Regions from separate parts of the Streptomyces sp. NPDC045899 genome, predicted to be linked through region 2. Evidence: riboswitches for the same ligand, from Rfam matches in the RefSeq annotation. Region 2 holds a riboswitch; the other holds the start of a gene.
The links. A riboswitch is a leader RNA that binds a small molecule or an ion and turns the genes downstream of it on or off. The one in region 2 is predicted to bind cobalamin.
Positions count from the first base shown of each region.

Region 1: it holds a riboswitch for cobalamin, as region 2 does, so the genes downstream of both, AC07FT_RS29465 (cobalamin biosynthesis protein) here and cobN (cobaltochelatase subunit CobN) in region 2, are expected to answer to the same signal.

Region 1 covers NZ_JBWKKP010000025.1:90,922-98,276, reverse strand. The annotation lists gene AC07FT_RS29480 (class II aldolase/adducin family protein) at 1-177, opposite strand, end outside; gene AC07FT_RS29475 (inorganic phosphate transporter) at 541-1,842, shown strand; gene AC07FT_RS29470 (hypothetical protein) at 1,856-2,122, shown strand; cobalamin riboswitch at 2,330-2,481, shown strand; gene AC07FT_RS29465 (cobalamin biosynthesis protein) at 2,638-3,636, shown strand; gene AC07FT_RS29460 (cobyric acid synthase) at 3,633-5,165, shown strand; gene AC07FT_RS29455 (putative cobaltochelatase) at 5,212-7,355, shown strand, end outside.
Region 2 covers NZ_JBWKKP010000005.1:381,965-389,319, reverse strand. The annotation lists gene cobN (cobaltochelatase subunit CobN) at 1-1,745, opposite strand, end outside; cobalamin riboswitch at 1,778-1,927, opposite strand; gene cobG (precorrin-3B synthase) at 1,974-3,419, shown strand; gene AC07FT_RS10650 (precorrin-8X methylmutase) at 3,416-4,057, shown strand; gene AC07FT_RS10645 (precorrin-2 C(20)-methyltransferase) at 4,054-5,622, shown strand; gene AC07FT_RS10640 (cobalt-precorrin-6A reductase) at 5,607-6,413, opposite strand; gene AC07FT_RS10635 (cobalt-precorrin-5B (C(1))-methyltransferase) at 6,491-7,355, shown strand, end outside.

The DNA of each region.
Region 1 (7,355 bases), on a different contig from region 2:
CCCGCTGGGGGTCACCAGGACGGTGTCGCCGACCCGGGCCGAGACATTGCCCGAGGTCCCGACGACCAGCCCCTCGGCGTTGGTCCTGCGGGCGGTCCGCACCACCTGTCCCCATGCCTGCCGCAGGGGCTGGGTCAGCCGCGGCCGCGGCTGCCGGGCGGATCGTTCCTGTGCCATACGCCTCACCTCCGTCCCGATCTTCGCAGCCGCCCGTCCGCCGGGGCGGGGACGGGGGCGGAATCAGGCCGGGGCGCGGTGTCGCGCGGGCCGTGTTCGAACCGGGCACGATCGGGGGTCGTAGCGCGGCGTTCACCCGGGTGGGGGCGGTGGGGCGGGTGGGGTGGGTCGTACGGGGCGGGAGGGACGTGGGTGTACGGTTCCCAAACTCCTTGTGGCGGCAGGAAATACGCCCGGTGGCCGACCGATGCCGCACCCTTTCCACCGCGTCACCCCGGCGCCCGCCCTCGTTAACCTTTCGTTCACCCAGTTTCCTTACGTTCACCGTGCCACTACAGACCTTCGAACTGATTGACCGGGTGTATGGAACACATCACGCTTCTCATCGGGATCGTGATCATCACGGCCTTGGTGTTCGACTTCACGAACGGCTTCCACGACACAGCCAATGCCATGGCCACCACCATCTCCACAGGCGCGCTCGGTCCCCGGGTGGCAGTGGCGATGTCGGCCGTCCTCAATCTGATCGGCGCCTTCCTGTCCGTGGAGGTCGCCAAGACCATCTCCGGGGGCATCCTCGACGAGGACTCCGGCATCCGGCCCGAAGTGATCTTCGCGGGTCTGGTCGGAGCCATCCTCTGGAACCTGGTGACCTGGCTCGCCGGGCTGCCGTCCAGCTCCTCGCACGCCCTCTTCGGCGGCCTGATCGGCGCCACCGTGGCCTCGGTCGGCATCGACGGGGTCAACGGGGACGCGATCGTCATGAAGGTCCTCATCCCGGCCGTCGCCGCTCCGCTGGTGGCGGGTATCGCCACGATCGTCGCGACCCGGCTCACCTACCGGCTCGGACGTGGCCGCGCCGCCGAGGACACCGCCAAGGGCTACCGCGCCGGGCAGATCGCCTCGGCCGCCCTGGTCTCCCTCGCCCACGGCACCAACGACGCGCAGAAGACGATGGGTGTGATCACCCTGGCGCTGGTGACCGGCGGTGTGATCGCGCCGGACTCCGACCCGCCGATGTGGGTCATCGTCTCGGCCGGTCTGGCCATCGCCCTGGGCACCTACCTGGGCGGCTGGCGGATCATCCGCACCATGGGCAAGGGCATCACCGACATCCAGCCGCCGCAGGGCTTCGCCGCCCAGACCGGCGCGGCGACCGTCATCCTCGCCTCCTCGCACATCGGCTTCGCGCTCTCCACCACCCAGGTCTGCTCCGGTGCCGTCATGGGCGCGGGCGTCGGCCGCAAGGGCGGTGTGGTGCGCTGGTCGACCGCGGGCCGGATGGTCGCGGCCTGGGTGCTGACGCTGCCCGCCGCGGGTCTGATCGCAGCCGGGTCGGCGCTCCTGGCCGACCAGGGCGACTGGGGCATCACGGCGGTGGCCGTGCTCGCCATCACGGGCTGCCTGGTCATCTGGGCGCTCTCCCGGCGCAAGCCGGTGGACGCCTCCAACGTCAACGAGGTCGAGCAGGGCGCCACCGCCGAGCCGGTGGGTGTCATCACCGCCGCCCTCCAGTCGGTGGCCCCGCCGCCGGTGGGCTCCGCCGCCACCGCCGACAGCACCGCCTCCTCGGACACCGTCTCCGACACCACCACCGACCAGCCGAAGGCCGTCGCGGCGGCCGGCTCGGCCGCCCCCGCGGCGTCGAGCAGCACCAGCAGCTAAAGGGAGCCATGGAATGAGCATCGACTGGGCGGCACTCGGCCAGGTCTTCGGCGTCAGCCTCGCGGTGACGGTCGGAGTGGTGGGCGTCTTCACCCTCGGCATCATCGGCACCTCCCGCAAGGCGCTCAGCCCCGAGGGAGCGGCCGTGGCCACCGCCACCGCCGGCGGCGTCCCGGCGCAGGGGGGCGGCGCGTCCTCTCTCGCCCGCTCCGGCGCGTACGCCTGCTTCGCGCTGTGCGCCGCGGTGGTGGTGTACGGCATCTATCTGATCGTCGCCTGAGGACGCTCCGGCGCCTCCCGCGACATCTGAAGAGCACCACGGCCGCCGGGCCGGAGACGCTGACCAGCCTCTCCCGCCCGGCGGCCGTCGCTCGTGCTCCGCGCGGGGCCCATGTGGGCCTCGGCACACTCGTGCGTCGCAGGTCATGGGCGAGTTGACGGCCCTTCGCGGCCCATGGTGGACTTCCGGAGCCAAACGGCGGCAGCAGAGGAAGCCGGTGCGAATCCGGCGCGGTCCCGCCACTGTCACCGGGGAGCGCTCTCCCATCGCCTGCACGGGGTCACGGCTCGTCCGTACGGCTGGTCCGTACACGGAGCTGGAAGACCGGGAGAGCCGCGGATCCGGGAGCCAGGAGACTCTCCCCGCCGGTCACGTCGAACCAGGGCGCGGACCCTGAGTGAGGACATACCGCCATGCCCGGCACCGCCACGCCGCCGTCCCCGCCGCTCCGCGGCCCCCTGGACGCGGACACCCCGCGCACCCCCTTCTTCCGAGGCACGACGGCGGGCTGAGGGATGCGTGCCGATCACGCCTCGTTCGCGTGCGGTGCCGCTCTCGGCTTCCTCGGTGACCTCGCCACGGGCGACCCCCGCCGCGGCCACCCGGTGGCCGCGTTCGGGCGGGCCGCCCTGGCCGCCGAGCGCCGGCTGTGGCGCGACCACCGCGGTTACGGGGCCCTGCACACCGTGCTGTGCGCGGGCGGCGCGGCCGCCGGTGCCGCGCTGCTGACGCGTGCCGGACGGGCGGTGGCCGGGCGCCACCGCGCCGACATCGCCCTGACCGCCGCCGCCACCTGGGCCGTGCTGGGCGGTACGACGCTGGGGCGCGAGGCCCGCGCCGTCGGCGGCGCGCTGGCCGCCGGGGACGTCGAGGCCGCCCGGGAGCGGCTGCCGCACCTGTGCGGACGCGATCCGCAGGCACTGGACGCGCAGGCGATCGCCCGCGCGGTGGTGGAGTCGGTCGCGGAGAACACCTCCGACGCCGTGGTGGGCGCCCTGGTGTGGGGGGCGGTGGCCGGAGTGCCCGGGCTCGTCGCCTTCCGGGCCGTGAACACCCTGGACGCCATGGTGGGCCACAAGTCCCCGCGCTACCGCCGGTTCGGCTGGGCCGCGGCCCGGCTGGACGATGTCGCGGGCTGGCCGGGCGCACGGCTGACAGCGGTTCTGGCGACGGTCGCGGGCCCCGATCCGCGCGGTGCCCGGCGGGCCTGGCGGCGGGACGGTGGGCGCCACCCCAGCCCCAACGCGGGCCCGGTGGAGGCGTCGTTCGCGGGCGCCCTCGGGGTGCGCCTCGGCGGCACCCTCGCGTACGCCGGCCGGATCGAGCACCGGCCGGTGCTGGGTGACGGACGGGCGGTGCGCACCGCCGACATCGACCGCGCGGTGCGGCTGTCGCGGCGGGTGGGGGCGCTGGCCCTGCTGACGTCGGTGACGGCACGGCTGGTGGTGGGCAGGGTTCTGTCCGACAGGGGCGGGGTCCCGGGCGGACCGGGCGAGCGGAGAGGGAAACGATGAGCGGAACAGGGGGCGGGCTGCTCGTCGCCGGGACGACCTCGGACGCGGGCAAGAGCGTGGTCACGGCGGGCATCTGCCGCTGGCTGACGCGCAAGGGCGTCCGGGTGGCACCGTTCAAGGCGCAGAACATGTCGCTCAACTCCTTCGTCACCCGGGACGGTGCGGAGATCGGACGGGCGCAGGCCATGCAGGCGGCCGCCGCGCGCGTGGAGCCCAGCGCGCTGATGAACCCGGTGCTGCTGAAGCCGGGCAGCGACCGCAGCAGCCAGGTGGTGCTGCTGGGCAGGCCGGTGGGCGAGATGAGCGCCCGCGGCTACCACGCGGAGCGGCGCGAAGGGCTGCTGGAGACGGTCACCGCGTGTCTGGAGGAGCTGCGGAGCACCCATGACGCGGTGATCTGCGAGGGCGCGGGCAGCCCCGCCGAGATCAATCTGCGCCGTACCGACATCGTGAACCTGGGGCTGGCGCGGGCCGCCGGGATCCCGGCGGTGGTGGTCGGGGACATCGACCGCGGCGGGGTGTTCGCGTCCTTCTTCGGGACCACCGCGCTGCTGTCCCCGGAGGACCAGCGCCATATCGCCGGTTATGTGGTCAACAAGTTCCGCGGCGATGTGACCCTGCTGGAGCCCGGTCTGGAGATGCTGCGCGGGCTCACCGGGCGGCCGACGCTCGGCGTGCTGCCGTTCGCCCACGGTCTGGGCATCGACGAGGAGGACGGGCTGCGGGTGTCGCTGCGCGGCGCGGTGCGCGAGAGCGTGGTCGCGCCGCCGCACGGCGCGGACGTGCTCCGGGTCGCGGTGGCCGCCGTACCCCTGATGTCCAACTTCACCGATGTGGACGCGCTGGCCGCCGAACCGGGTGTGGTGGTGCGTTTCGTGGACCGCCCCGAGGAACTGGCCGACGCCGACCTGGTGGTGGTGCCGGGCACCCGCGGCACGGTCCGGGCGCTGGCGTGGCTGCGTGAGCGCGGGCTCGCGGACGCCCTCGTGCGGCGGGCCGCCGAGGGGCGGCCGGTGCTGGGCATCTGCGGTGGCTTCCAGGTGCTGGGGCGGCGTATCGAGGACGAGGTCGAGTCACGGGCCGGGACGGTGGAGGGCCTCGGACTGCTGCCGGTGCGGGTGCGGTTCGCGGTGGAGAAGACCCTCGCCCGGCCGGTGGGCGAGGCCCTGGGCGAGCGGGTGGAGGGCTACGAGATCCACCACGGGGTCGCCGAGCTCCTCGACGGCGGCGACGAACCCTTCCTCGACGGCTGCCGCGCGGGCTCGGTGTGGGGCACCCACTGGCACGGCTCGCTGGAGAGCGACGGCTTCCGGCGGGCCTTTTTGCGGCGGGTGGCCGCCGCGGCGGGCCGGGCGTTCGTCCCCGCGCCCGACACCCGGTTCGGGGAGCTGCGCGAGGAGCAGCTCGACCGCCTGGGCGACCTGATCGAGGAGCACGCCGACACGGACGCGCTGCTGCGGCTGATCGAGGACGGCCTGCCGGACGGGCTGCCCTTCGTACCGCCCGGGGCGCCAGGAGGAGCGAAGTGAGCATCCCGGACCGCGACCGCGTCACCACCGCTGGAGGTACCGCCGAATGACCACCGCCACCTATCCGTTCACCGCGGTCGTCGGGATGGCCGACATGCGGCTCGCCCTGTTGCTCAACGCGGTCTCCCCGGCTGTCGGCGGCGTCCTGGTGCGCGGGGAGAAGGGCACCGCGAAGTCCACGGCCGTCCGTGCCCTGGCCGCGCTGCTGCCGCCGGTCGGGGTGGTCCCCGGCTGCCGGTTCTCCTGCGATCCGGCGGCGCCCGACCCTCAGTGCCCGGACGGGCCGCATGAGCCCGGCACCGGCACCGCGCGGCCCGCGCGGATGGTCGAACTGCCCGTCGGCGCCTCCGAGGACCGGCTGGTCGGCGCGCTGGACATCGAGCGGGCGCTGGCGGACGGGGTCAAGGCGTTCGAGCCGGGGCTGCTGGCCGACGCGCACCGCGGGGTGCTCTACGTCGACGAGGTCAACCTGCTGCACGACCACTTGATCGACCTGCTGCTGGACGCGGCGGCCATGGGCGCCTCCTACGTGGAGCGCGAGGGCGTCTCGGTCCGGCACGCGGCGCGCTTCCTCCTGGTGGGCACCATGAACCCCGAGGAGGGCGAACTGCGGCCGCAGTTGCTGGACCGCTTCGGGCTGACGGTCGAGGTCACCGCGTCACGCGACACCGAGGAGCGGGTCGAGGTGGTGCGGCGTCGGCTGGCGTACGACGAGGACCCGGCCGGGTTCGCGGGGCGCTGGGCGGAGGACGAGGGCAGTCTGCGCGAGCGCATCGCCGCGGCGCGCGCCCTGCTGCCGAAGGTGGTCCTGGGCGACCGGGCGCTGCGCCAGATCGCGGCGGTCTGCGCCGCGTTCGAGGTGGACGGGATGCGCGCGGACATCGTGACCGCGCGGACGGCCACGGCGCTGGCCGCCTGGGCGGGCCGGACGGATGTGCGCACCGAGGACGTGCGCCAGGCGGCGCTGCTGTCGCTCCCCCACCGGCGGCGCCGGGCGCCGTTCGACGCGCCGGGACTGGACGAGGACAAACTCGACGAGGTGCTGCGGCGGTTCGAGGACGAGGAGCCGGAGCCGCCGGAGCCGGACGGGGGTCCCGGCTCCGAGGAGGGCGGCACCGACGGCGACGGTGACGGCCCGGACGGGGGTCCTGAGGGCCCGGACGACGGGCCCGGCGGACCGGAGGGCGGCCCCGGCGGCGGGCTTCCGCACGACCGCGCACAGGAGCCGCCGTCGCAGCCCGAGCCGTCCGTCCCCGGTCCGCGTGAGGGCGAGGCGGAAGCGGAGGCGGCGGACGACACCGGGACGCCCCAGGAGGCCGGGGGCGGCACGGGCGCGGGCGGCGGTGAGAAGGCGGCCGTGGGCGCCGCCGAACCGTTCCGCACCCGTCGGCTGGACGTACCGGGCCTGGGCGAGGGGGCGGCCGGACGGCGGTCGCGCGCCCGCACCGCGCACGGTCGCACCACCGGCGCCCGGCGCCCCCGCGGCACGCTCTCCTCGCTCCATCTGACGGCGACCGTACGGGCCGCGGCCCCGCATCAGCACGCGCGCGGGCGCAGCGGTCCGGGGCTGCTGGTGCGCCGGGACGATCTGCGCGAGGCGGTGCGCGAGGGCCGGGAGGGCAATCTCGTGCTGTTCGTGGTGGACGCGTCCGGGTCGATGGCCGCCCGCAAGCGCATGGGGGCCATCAAGGGCGCGGTGCTCTCCCTGCTGCTGGACGCCTATCAGCGGCGCGACAAGGTCGGGCTGATCACCTTCCGGGGCACGGAAGCGGAGCTGGCGCTGCCGCCCACCTCGTCGGTGGACGCCGCCGCCACGCGGCTGGAGCGGCTGCCCACCGGCGGCCGGACCCCGCTGGCCGCCGGACTGGTCAAGGCCCGCGAGGTGCTGCGGGTCGAGCGGCTGCGGGACCCCTCACGGCGGCCGCTGCTGGTCGTGGTCACCGACGGACGGGCCACCGAGGCCCGGCGGGAGGGCACGGCGCGGCGGGACGCCACGAACGCGCCGGTGGCGCGGGCCGGGCAGGCGGCGCGGCTGCTCGCGGGCGACGGGATCGCCTCGGTGGTCGTGGACTGCGAGTCCGGGCCGGTGCGGCTCGGCCTCGCGGGGGCGCTCGCCCGGGAGCTGCGGGGCACCCCGGTGACGCTGGACGAACTGCGCGCGGACCGGGTGACCGCGCTGGTCCGCGATGT
Region 2 (7,355 bases):
AGGTGGTCGATCAGGGTGGCGTGCACGCGGCGCTTGGCCTGGGTGCCCTCGCCCGGGTCGTTGACCAGGAACGGGTAGATCAGCGGCAGATCGCCGAGCGCGGCGTCGGGGCCGCAGGCGGCGGACAGTCCGGCGTTCTTGCCGGGCAGCCACTCCAGGTTTCCGTGCTTGCCCAGGTGGACCATGGCGTCGGCACCGAAGCCGCCGTCCGCCTGCGGGGTGGCCATCCAGCGGTAGGCGGCCAGGTAGTGGTGGGAGGGCGGCAGATCGGGATCGTGGTAGATGGCGATGGGGTTCTCGCCGAAGCCGCGCGGCGGCTGGATGACCACCAGCAGATTGCCGTGGCGCAGCGCGGCCAGGACGATGTCGCCGTCCGGGTTGCGGCTGGTGTCGACGAACATCCCGCCGGGCGGCGGGCCCCAGTGCTCCTCGACCGCGTCGCGCAACTGCGCGGGCAGGGTGGCGTACCAGCGGCGGTAGTCGGCGGCGGGGACGCGGACCGGGTTGGCGGCGAGCTGCTCCTCGGTGAGCCACTCCTGGTCGTGGCCGCCGGCGTCGATGAGGGCGCGGATCAGTTCGTCGCCGTCGCCGGAGACCAGGCCCGGAAGGGCGTCCGGCCCGTCCTCGGGGCCGAGGTCGTAGCCCTCGGCCCGCAGGCGGCGCAGCAGGGCGACGGCGCTGGCGGGGGTGTCGAGGCCGACGGCGTTGCCGATGCGGGAGTGCTTGGTCGGGTAGGCGGAGAGGACCAGTGCAAGACGCTTGTCGGCCGCGGGTATGTGGCGCAGCCGGGCGTGCCGTACCGCGATCCCGGCGACCCGGGCGGCGCGCTCGGGGTCGGCGACGTAGACGGGCAGTCCGTCCTCGTCGACCTCCTTGAAGGAGAACGGCACGGTGATGAGGCGGCCGTCGAACTCGGGGACGGCGACCTGGGTCGCGGCGTCCAGCGGGGAGAGCCCCTCGTCGTTCTCCTCCCAGGCGGTGCGCGAGCCGGTCAGGCACAGCGCCTGGAGCACGGGGACGTCGAGCCGGGCGAGCGCGCCCGCGTCCCACGACTCGTCGTCGCCGCCCGCGGAGGCGTCGGCGGGCCGGGTGCCACCGGCGGCGAGCACGGTGGTGACGACCGCGTCGGCCGCGCCGAGGGCCTCGATCAGCTCGGGCTCGGGCGCCCGCAGCGAGGCGACGAACAGCGGGAGCGGACGGCCCCCGGCGTCCTCCACGGCCCGGCACAGGGCCTCGACGAAGGCCGTGTTGCCGCTCATGTGGTGGGCTCGGTAGTAGAGCACCGCGACGGTGGGGCCGGTGGTGGTGCGCGCGGTGCGCTCCAGCGGGCCCCAGGTGGGGGCGGGGGCGGGCGGTTCGAAGCCGTGGCCGGTGAGCAGCACGGTGTCGGAGAGGAAGCGGGCCAGCTGCTCCAGGTTTCCGGGGCCGCCGTGGGCGAGGTAGGCGTGGGCCTCGGCGGCGATGCCGACCGGGACCGTGGACGCCTCCATGAGCTGGGCGTCCGGGGCCTGTTCACCGGTGAGGACCACCACGGGGCGGTCACCCGCGAGCAGGGTGTCCAGGCCCTCCTGCCAGGCGCGGATCCCGCCGAGCAGCCGTACGACGACGAGGTCGGCGCCCTCGAGCAGGCCGGGCAGGTCGTCGAGTGCGAGCCGGGCCGGGTTGGCCAGGCGGTACGGCACCGGGCCCGTGGCGGCACGGGCGCTGAGCAGGTCGGTGTCGGACGTCGACAGCAGCAGGATCATGACTGGGCGCCTTCCTCGGGGTCCGCGCCCCGGGCGGGTTGAAGACGGCGGGAGTTCCTGGCTCGCGCGGCTGCTGCCGTGCTCACAGTGGCGGGACCGCGCCGGAATCTCACCGGCTTCCTCCCCTGACGCCGTCAGTTGCGTCCGGCGGGTCAGGACGACCCGCCGCTCAGCATAGTAAGCGTTGCTGACCTGCCACGGGACGGTGAGGGCCGGGCGATCGTCGGTATGCTCGCCGCCATGCCCCTCCCCCCGACAACCGTCCCACCTGGGGATCAAACGCCCGCCACCGGTGTCCGGGCCCGCTCCGCCACGGACCGGACGGTCTCCGCGGACCGTGGCGGGCGTGATGACGCATGCCCCGGCGCACTGCGGCTCCACCCGGCGCACGACGGCGCACTGGCCCGTGTCCGGCTGCCCGGCGGCCTGTTGACAGGACGTCAGGCGCGGACGCTGGCGGCGGTGGCGGAGGAGCTGGGCGACGGCCGGCTCGACCTCACCTCCCGGGGAAACGTCCAGCTGCGGGGGCTTGCCGAAGGGTGCGGGGCACCCCTGGCGGAGCGGTTGCGGTCGGCGGGGCTGCTGCCGTCGGACGCGCACGACCGGGTGCGCAACATCGTGGCGTCACCGCTGAGCGGCCTGGACGGCGCCGGGCACACCGACACCTCGGTGTGGGCGCGGGAGTTGGACACACTGCTGTGCACGGCGGGGTCCGGCGAGTTGAGGGCTTTGTCGGGGTTGTCGGGTCGGTTCCTGTTCGCGCTGGACGACGGACGGGGTGATGTCGCCGCCCTGGGCGCCGATGTGACATTGATCGCAACGCCGGGCGGCGGAGCCGTCCTGGGGGTGGGTGCCGCCGGATCCGGGGGGCTGCGCATCGCGGCGGAGGACGCCCCGCGGGCCGCCGCGCTGGCGGCCGTGGAATTCCTGACGAGAGCGGAGGAAAGCGGCATCCGGGCCTGGCGGGCGCGGGAGCTCCCCGCACAACACGCCGTGACGGCCGCCGGGTTGGCGGCGCGACTCGCCGGGGCGGGCATCGGACAGGAACCGGACACCGGCGCCTGCGGTGCCGGACTGGACACGGCGCCCGGCCCATGGACGGAACCCTGCCTTCCCTCCCCCGGTCCGGTGCCCGGCCCGCACGGCCGCCACGCGGTGTCCGTGGCCGTACCGCTCGGCCGGATGAGCGCCGCCCAGTGGCGGCTGCTCGCCGCGCTCGCCTCCCGGGACGGGGCCGATGAGCTGCGTGTGACACCCTGGCGCGGCGTGGTGATCCCCGGATTCACCCCGGGGGCCGCCCGCTCCGCGGCGGACGAACTGGCCGGAGCCGGGCTGGTGACCGATCCCGGCTCACCGTGGCTCGGTGTCGGGGCCTGCACCGGGCTGCCCGGCTGCGCGAAGTCGCTGACCGATGTGCGCGCCGACGCCGGGCGGACGGTGGCGCGGACCACCGCGGGCGGCGAACGGCGTACCGTGCCGCTGCCGGTGTACTTCTCCGGCTGTGAGCGGCGCTGCGGTCATCCCGGCGGCCGCTGGGTGGACGCGCTGGCGACCGGCACGGGCTACCGGATCACCGTACGGGGCACATCCGGGACGCCCGGTGACCCGGACGGCACGGACGTGACAGCAGAGCAGGTGGCCGACGCCGTGGCGGCGGCCCGCGGAACGAGATGATCGAGGGCACAGTGTTCGACTACGAGAAGGACGGGGCGGCCATCTACCGCGCGTCCTTTGCCACCATCCGCGCCGAGGCGGATCTCGGCGGTCTCCCCGCCGATGTGAGCCAGGTCGCGGTGCGGATGATCCACGCCTGCGGCATGGTCGACCTGGTCCAGGACCTCGGGTACTCGCCCGAGGTGGTCTCCCGCGCCCGTGCCGCGCTGCGTTCCGGCGCGCCCATCCTGTGCGACGCGCAGATGGTCGCCAGCGGTGTCACCCGCAAGCGGCTGCCCGCCGACAACGACGTGGTGTGCACCCTGTCCGATCCCGGGGTGCCGGAGCTGGCCCGCCGGATGGGCACCACGCGCAGCGCCGCCGCGCTGGAGCTGTGGCGGGACCGGCTGGAGGGTTCGGTGGTGGCTGTCGGCAACGCCCCCACCGCGCTCTTCCGGCTGCTGGAGATGATCGAGGAGGGCGCGCCGCGCCCGGCCGCCGTCATCGGTGTGCCGGTCGGCTTCATCGGCGCGGCCGAGTCCAAGGAGGCGCTGGCCGGACATCCGGCGGCGCTTGACCATCTGGTGGTGCGCGGCCGACGCGGTGGCAGCGCCATGGCCGCGGCCGCGGTCAACGCGATAGCGAGCGAGGCAGAGTGAGCGAGCAGCAGCAGGGCCGGCTCTACGGTGTGGGGCTCGGCCCCGGCGACCCGTCCCTGATGACGGTACGGGCCGTGGAGGTCATCGCCGAGGCCGATGTCATCGCCTACCACAGCGCGCGGCACGGCCGGAGCATCGCGCGTTCCATCGCCGATCGGTATCTGCGGCCCGACCACATCGAGGAGCGGCTGGTCTACCCGGTCACCACGGAGACCACCGACCACCCCGGCGGCTACCGCGGGGCGATGGAGGAGTTCTACGCCGAGGCGTCCGCGCGGCTCGCGGCCCATCTGGACGCCGGGCGCACGGTCGCGGTGCTCGCGGAGGGCGATCCGCTCTTCTACGGCTCCTATATGCACATGCACAAGCGGCTGGCCGACCGCTACCCCACCGAGGTGATCCCCGGGGTCACCTCGGTGAGCGCGGCGGCCGCGCGGCTCGGCACCCCGCTGGTGGAGGGCGAGGAGGTGCTGACGGTCCTTCCCGGCACCCTGCCCGAGGAGGAGTTGACGGCACGGCTGGCCTCCGCGGACGCCGCGGCCGTGATGAAGCTCGGCCGCACCTTCCCGACCGTGCGCCGCGCCCTGGAGCGTTCGGGACGGCTGGCGGACGCGCGGTACGTCGAGCGCGCCACGATGGGCGCGGAGCGCACCGCGCCGCTGGCCGAGGTGGATCCCGGGACGGTGCCCTACTTCTCGGTGGCGGTGCTGCCGAGCCGGGTCGGCACGGTCACCATGACTGGCGCGGCGGACCCGGTGGCCGGGGACGACCGCGCGGACGGGGCGACCGGGGCGGACACCCCGGAGGCGGCGGGCCCGGGTGAGGTCGTGGTCGTCGGCCTCGGCCCGGCCGGTCCGCTGTGGCTCACCCCCGAGGCGCGCGGTGAACTGGCCGCCGCGGAGGAGCTGGTGGGCTACACCACCTATCTGGACCGGGTGCCGGTGCGGCCGGGCCAGCGGCGGCACGCCTCCGACAACAAGGTGGAGGCCGAGCGCGCCGAGTTCGCGCTGGAGCTGGCGCGGCGCGGGCGGCGGGTCGCCGTGGTGTCCTCGGGCGACCCCGGGGTGTTCGCCATGGCCACCGCCGTCCTGGAGGCGGCGTCCGAGGACCCCTACCGCGAGGTGCCGGTACGGGTGCTGCCCGGGATGACGGCCGCCCACGCCGCCGCCGCCCGCGCGGGTGCCCCGCTCGGCCACGACTACGCGGTGGTCTCGCTGTCCGACCGGCTCAAGCCGTGGGAGGTCATCGCCGAGCGGCTGCGCGCCGCGGCCGCGGCCGACCTGGTGCTCGCCCTGTACAACCCCGGTTCGCGCAGCCGGGTGTGGCAGGTCGGCAAGGCACGGGAACTGCTCCTGGAGCACCGCGCGCCGGACACGCCGGTGGTGCTGGGCCGGGACGTGGGCGGCCCCGAGGAGCGGGTCCGCGTCGTGCGGCTGGCCGATCTGGACCCGGCCCAGGTGGACATGCGCACCATCCTGCTGATCGGCTCGTCCCAGACCCGTACGGTGCGCCGCGGCGACGGCACCGAGATCGTCTGGACCCCGAGGCGCTACCCGGAGGACTGACCGGTGACGGGCCGGGGCCACACCCCGGCCCACCCCGCCAGGGTCGTGCGCAGCCAGCCGACGGCCTCGTCCGGGGTCCCGGCCACGGTGATCCCCTCCGGGGCGGGCGGGCGGCGGACCACGACCACCGGAAGTCCGGCCTCGCGCGCCGCCGTGAGCTTGGCGGCGGTGGCCCGGCCCCCGCTGTCCTTGGTCACCACGACGTCGATACGGTGGCGGCGCAGCAGTTCAGTCTCGCCCTCGAGGGTGAACGGCCCCCGGTCGAGGATCACCTCCGCGCGCGGCGGGACCGGCGCCTGTGGCGCGTCGACCGAGCGGATCAGGAACCACTGCCGGGACAGATGGGCGAAGGCGGCGAGCCCCATCCTTCCGGTGGTGAGGAAGACCCGCTCCCCCAGTGCGGGCAGCAGCTCCGCGGCCTCGGTCAGGGACGCGGCCGGGTGCCAGCGGTCCCCGGGGCCCGCGACCCAGCCGGGACGTCGCAGCGCGAGCAGGGGAACATGGACGGACGCGGCGGCCCGGGCCGCGTGGAGACTGATGGTGCCGGCGAAAGGATGGGTGGCGTCGATGAGCGCGTCCACCTGGTGTTCACGGAGCCAGCGGGCCATGCCCTCGGCGCCCCCGAACCCGCCGATCCGCACCCGGCCCGCGGGCAGCCGCGGCTCGGCGACCCGTCCCGCGAGCGAGCTGGTGACGCGCAGCGCGGGGTCACCGTCGAGCACGGCGGCGAGGTGGCGGGCCTCGGTGGTGCCGCCGAGAATGAGTACGTGGCGCGCCGGAGCGCTGGTCATCGGATGCCTTCCGTCCTGTGCGGGGTCGTGCGCGGGGCCGTGCGGATCCGCCCCCTCGTCGGTGCGCCCGTCATCGTATGCGCGGCGGGTGGGGCGTGGCTGAGGCCCGGCAGGCCAGTGGACGCGGCGCCCAGCTGGAGCGGACCGGACTCCGCCCCGGCTGGACCACCGGCGCGTGTGCCACCGCCGCCACCACGGCCGCGTACACCGCCCTGCTCACCGGCGACTTCCCGGACCCGGTGACGATCGAGCTGCCGAAGGGGCAGCGCCCCGCGTTCGCGCTGGCGGCCGAGGATCTCACCGGGCGCCGGGCGATGGCCGCGGTGGTCAAGGACGCCGGGGACGATCCCGATGTGACCCACGGCGCGCTGGTCCGTGCCACGGTACGGGTGCTGCCGGCGGGGACCGGGGTGGTCTTCCGGGCGGGTCCGGGAGTGGGCACCGTCACCCGACCCGGACTGCCGCTCGGGGTCGGCGAACCGGCCATCAACCCGGTGCCGCGCCAGATGATGCGGGACCATGTCGCGGCGGTCGCGGCCCGGTGCGGTGGGACCGGTGACGTCGAGGTGGAGATCTCGGTCGACCACGGCGAGGAGATCGCGCGCAGTACGTGGAACCCACGGCTGGGCATCCTCGGCGGGCTGTCGGTCCTCGGCACGACGGGCATCGTGGTGCCGTACTCCTGCTCGGCGTGGATCGACAGCATCCGGCGCGGGGTGGATGTGGCACGGGCCGCCGGGCGCCGTCATGTGGCCGGATGCACCGGATCGACGTCGGAGAAGGTGGCGGTGGCCGTGCACGGGCTGCCGGAGGACGCGCTGCTGGACATGGGCGACTTCGCCGGGGCGGTGCTGAAGTACCTGCGCCGCCATCCGGTGGACCGGCTGACGGTCGCGGGTGGCTTCGCCAAGCTCTCCAAACTGGCGGCCGGCCACCTGGATC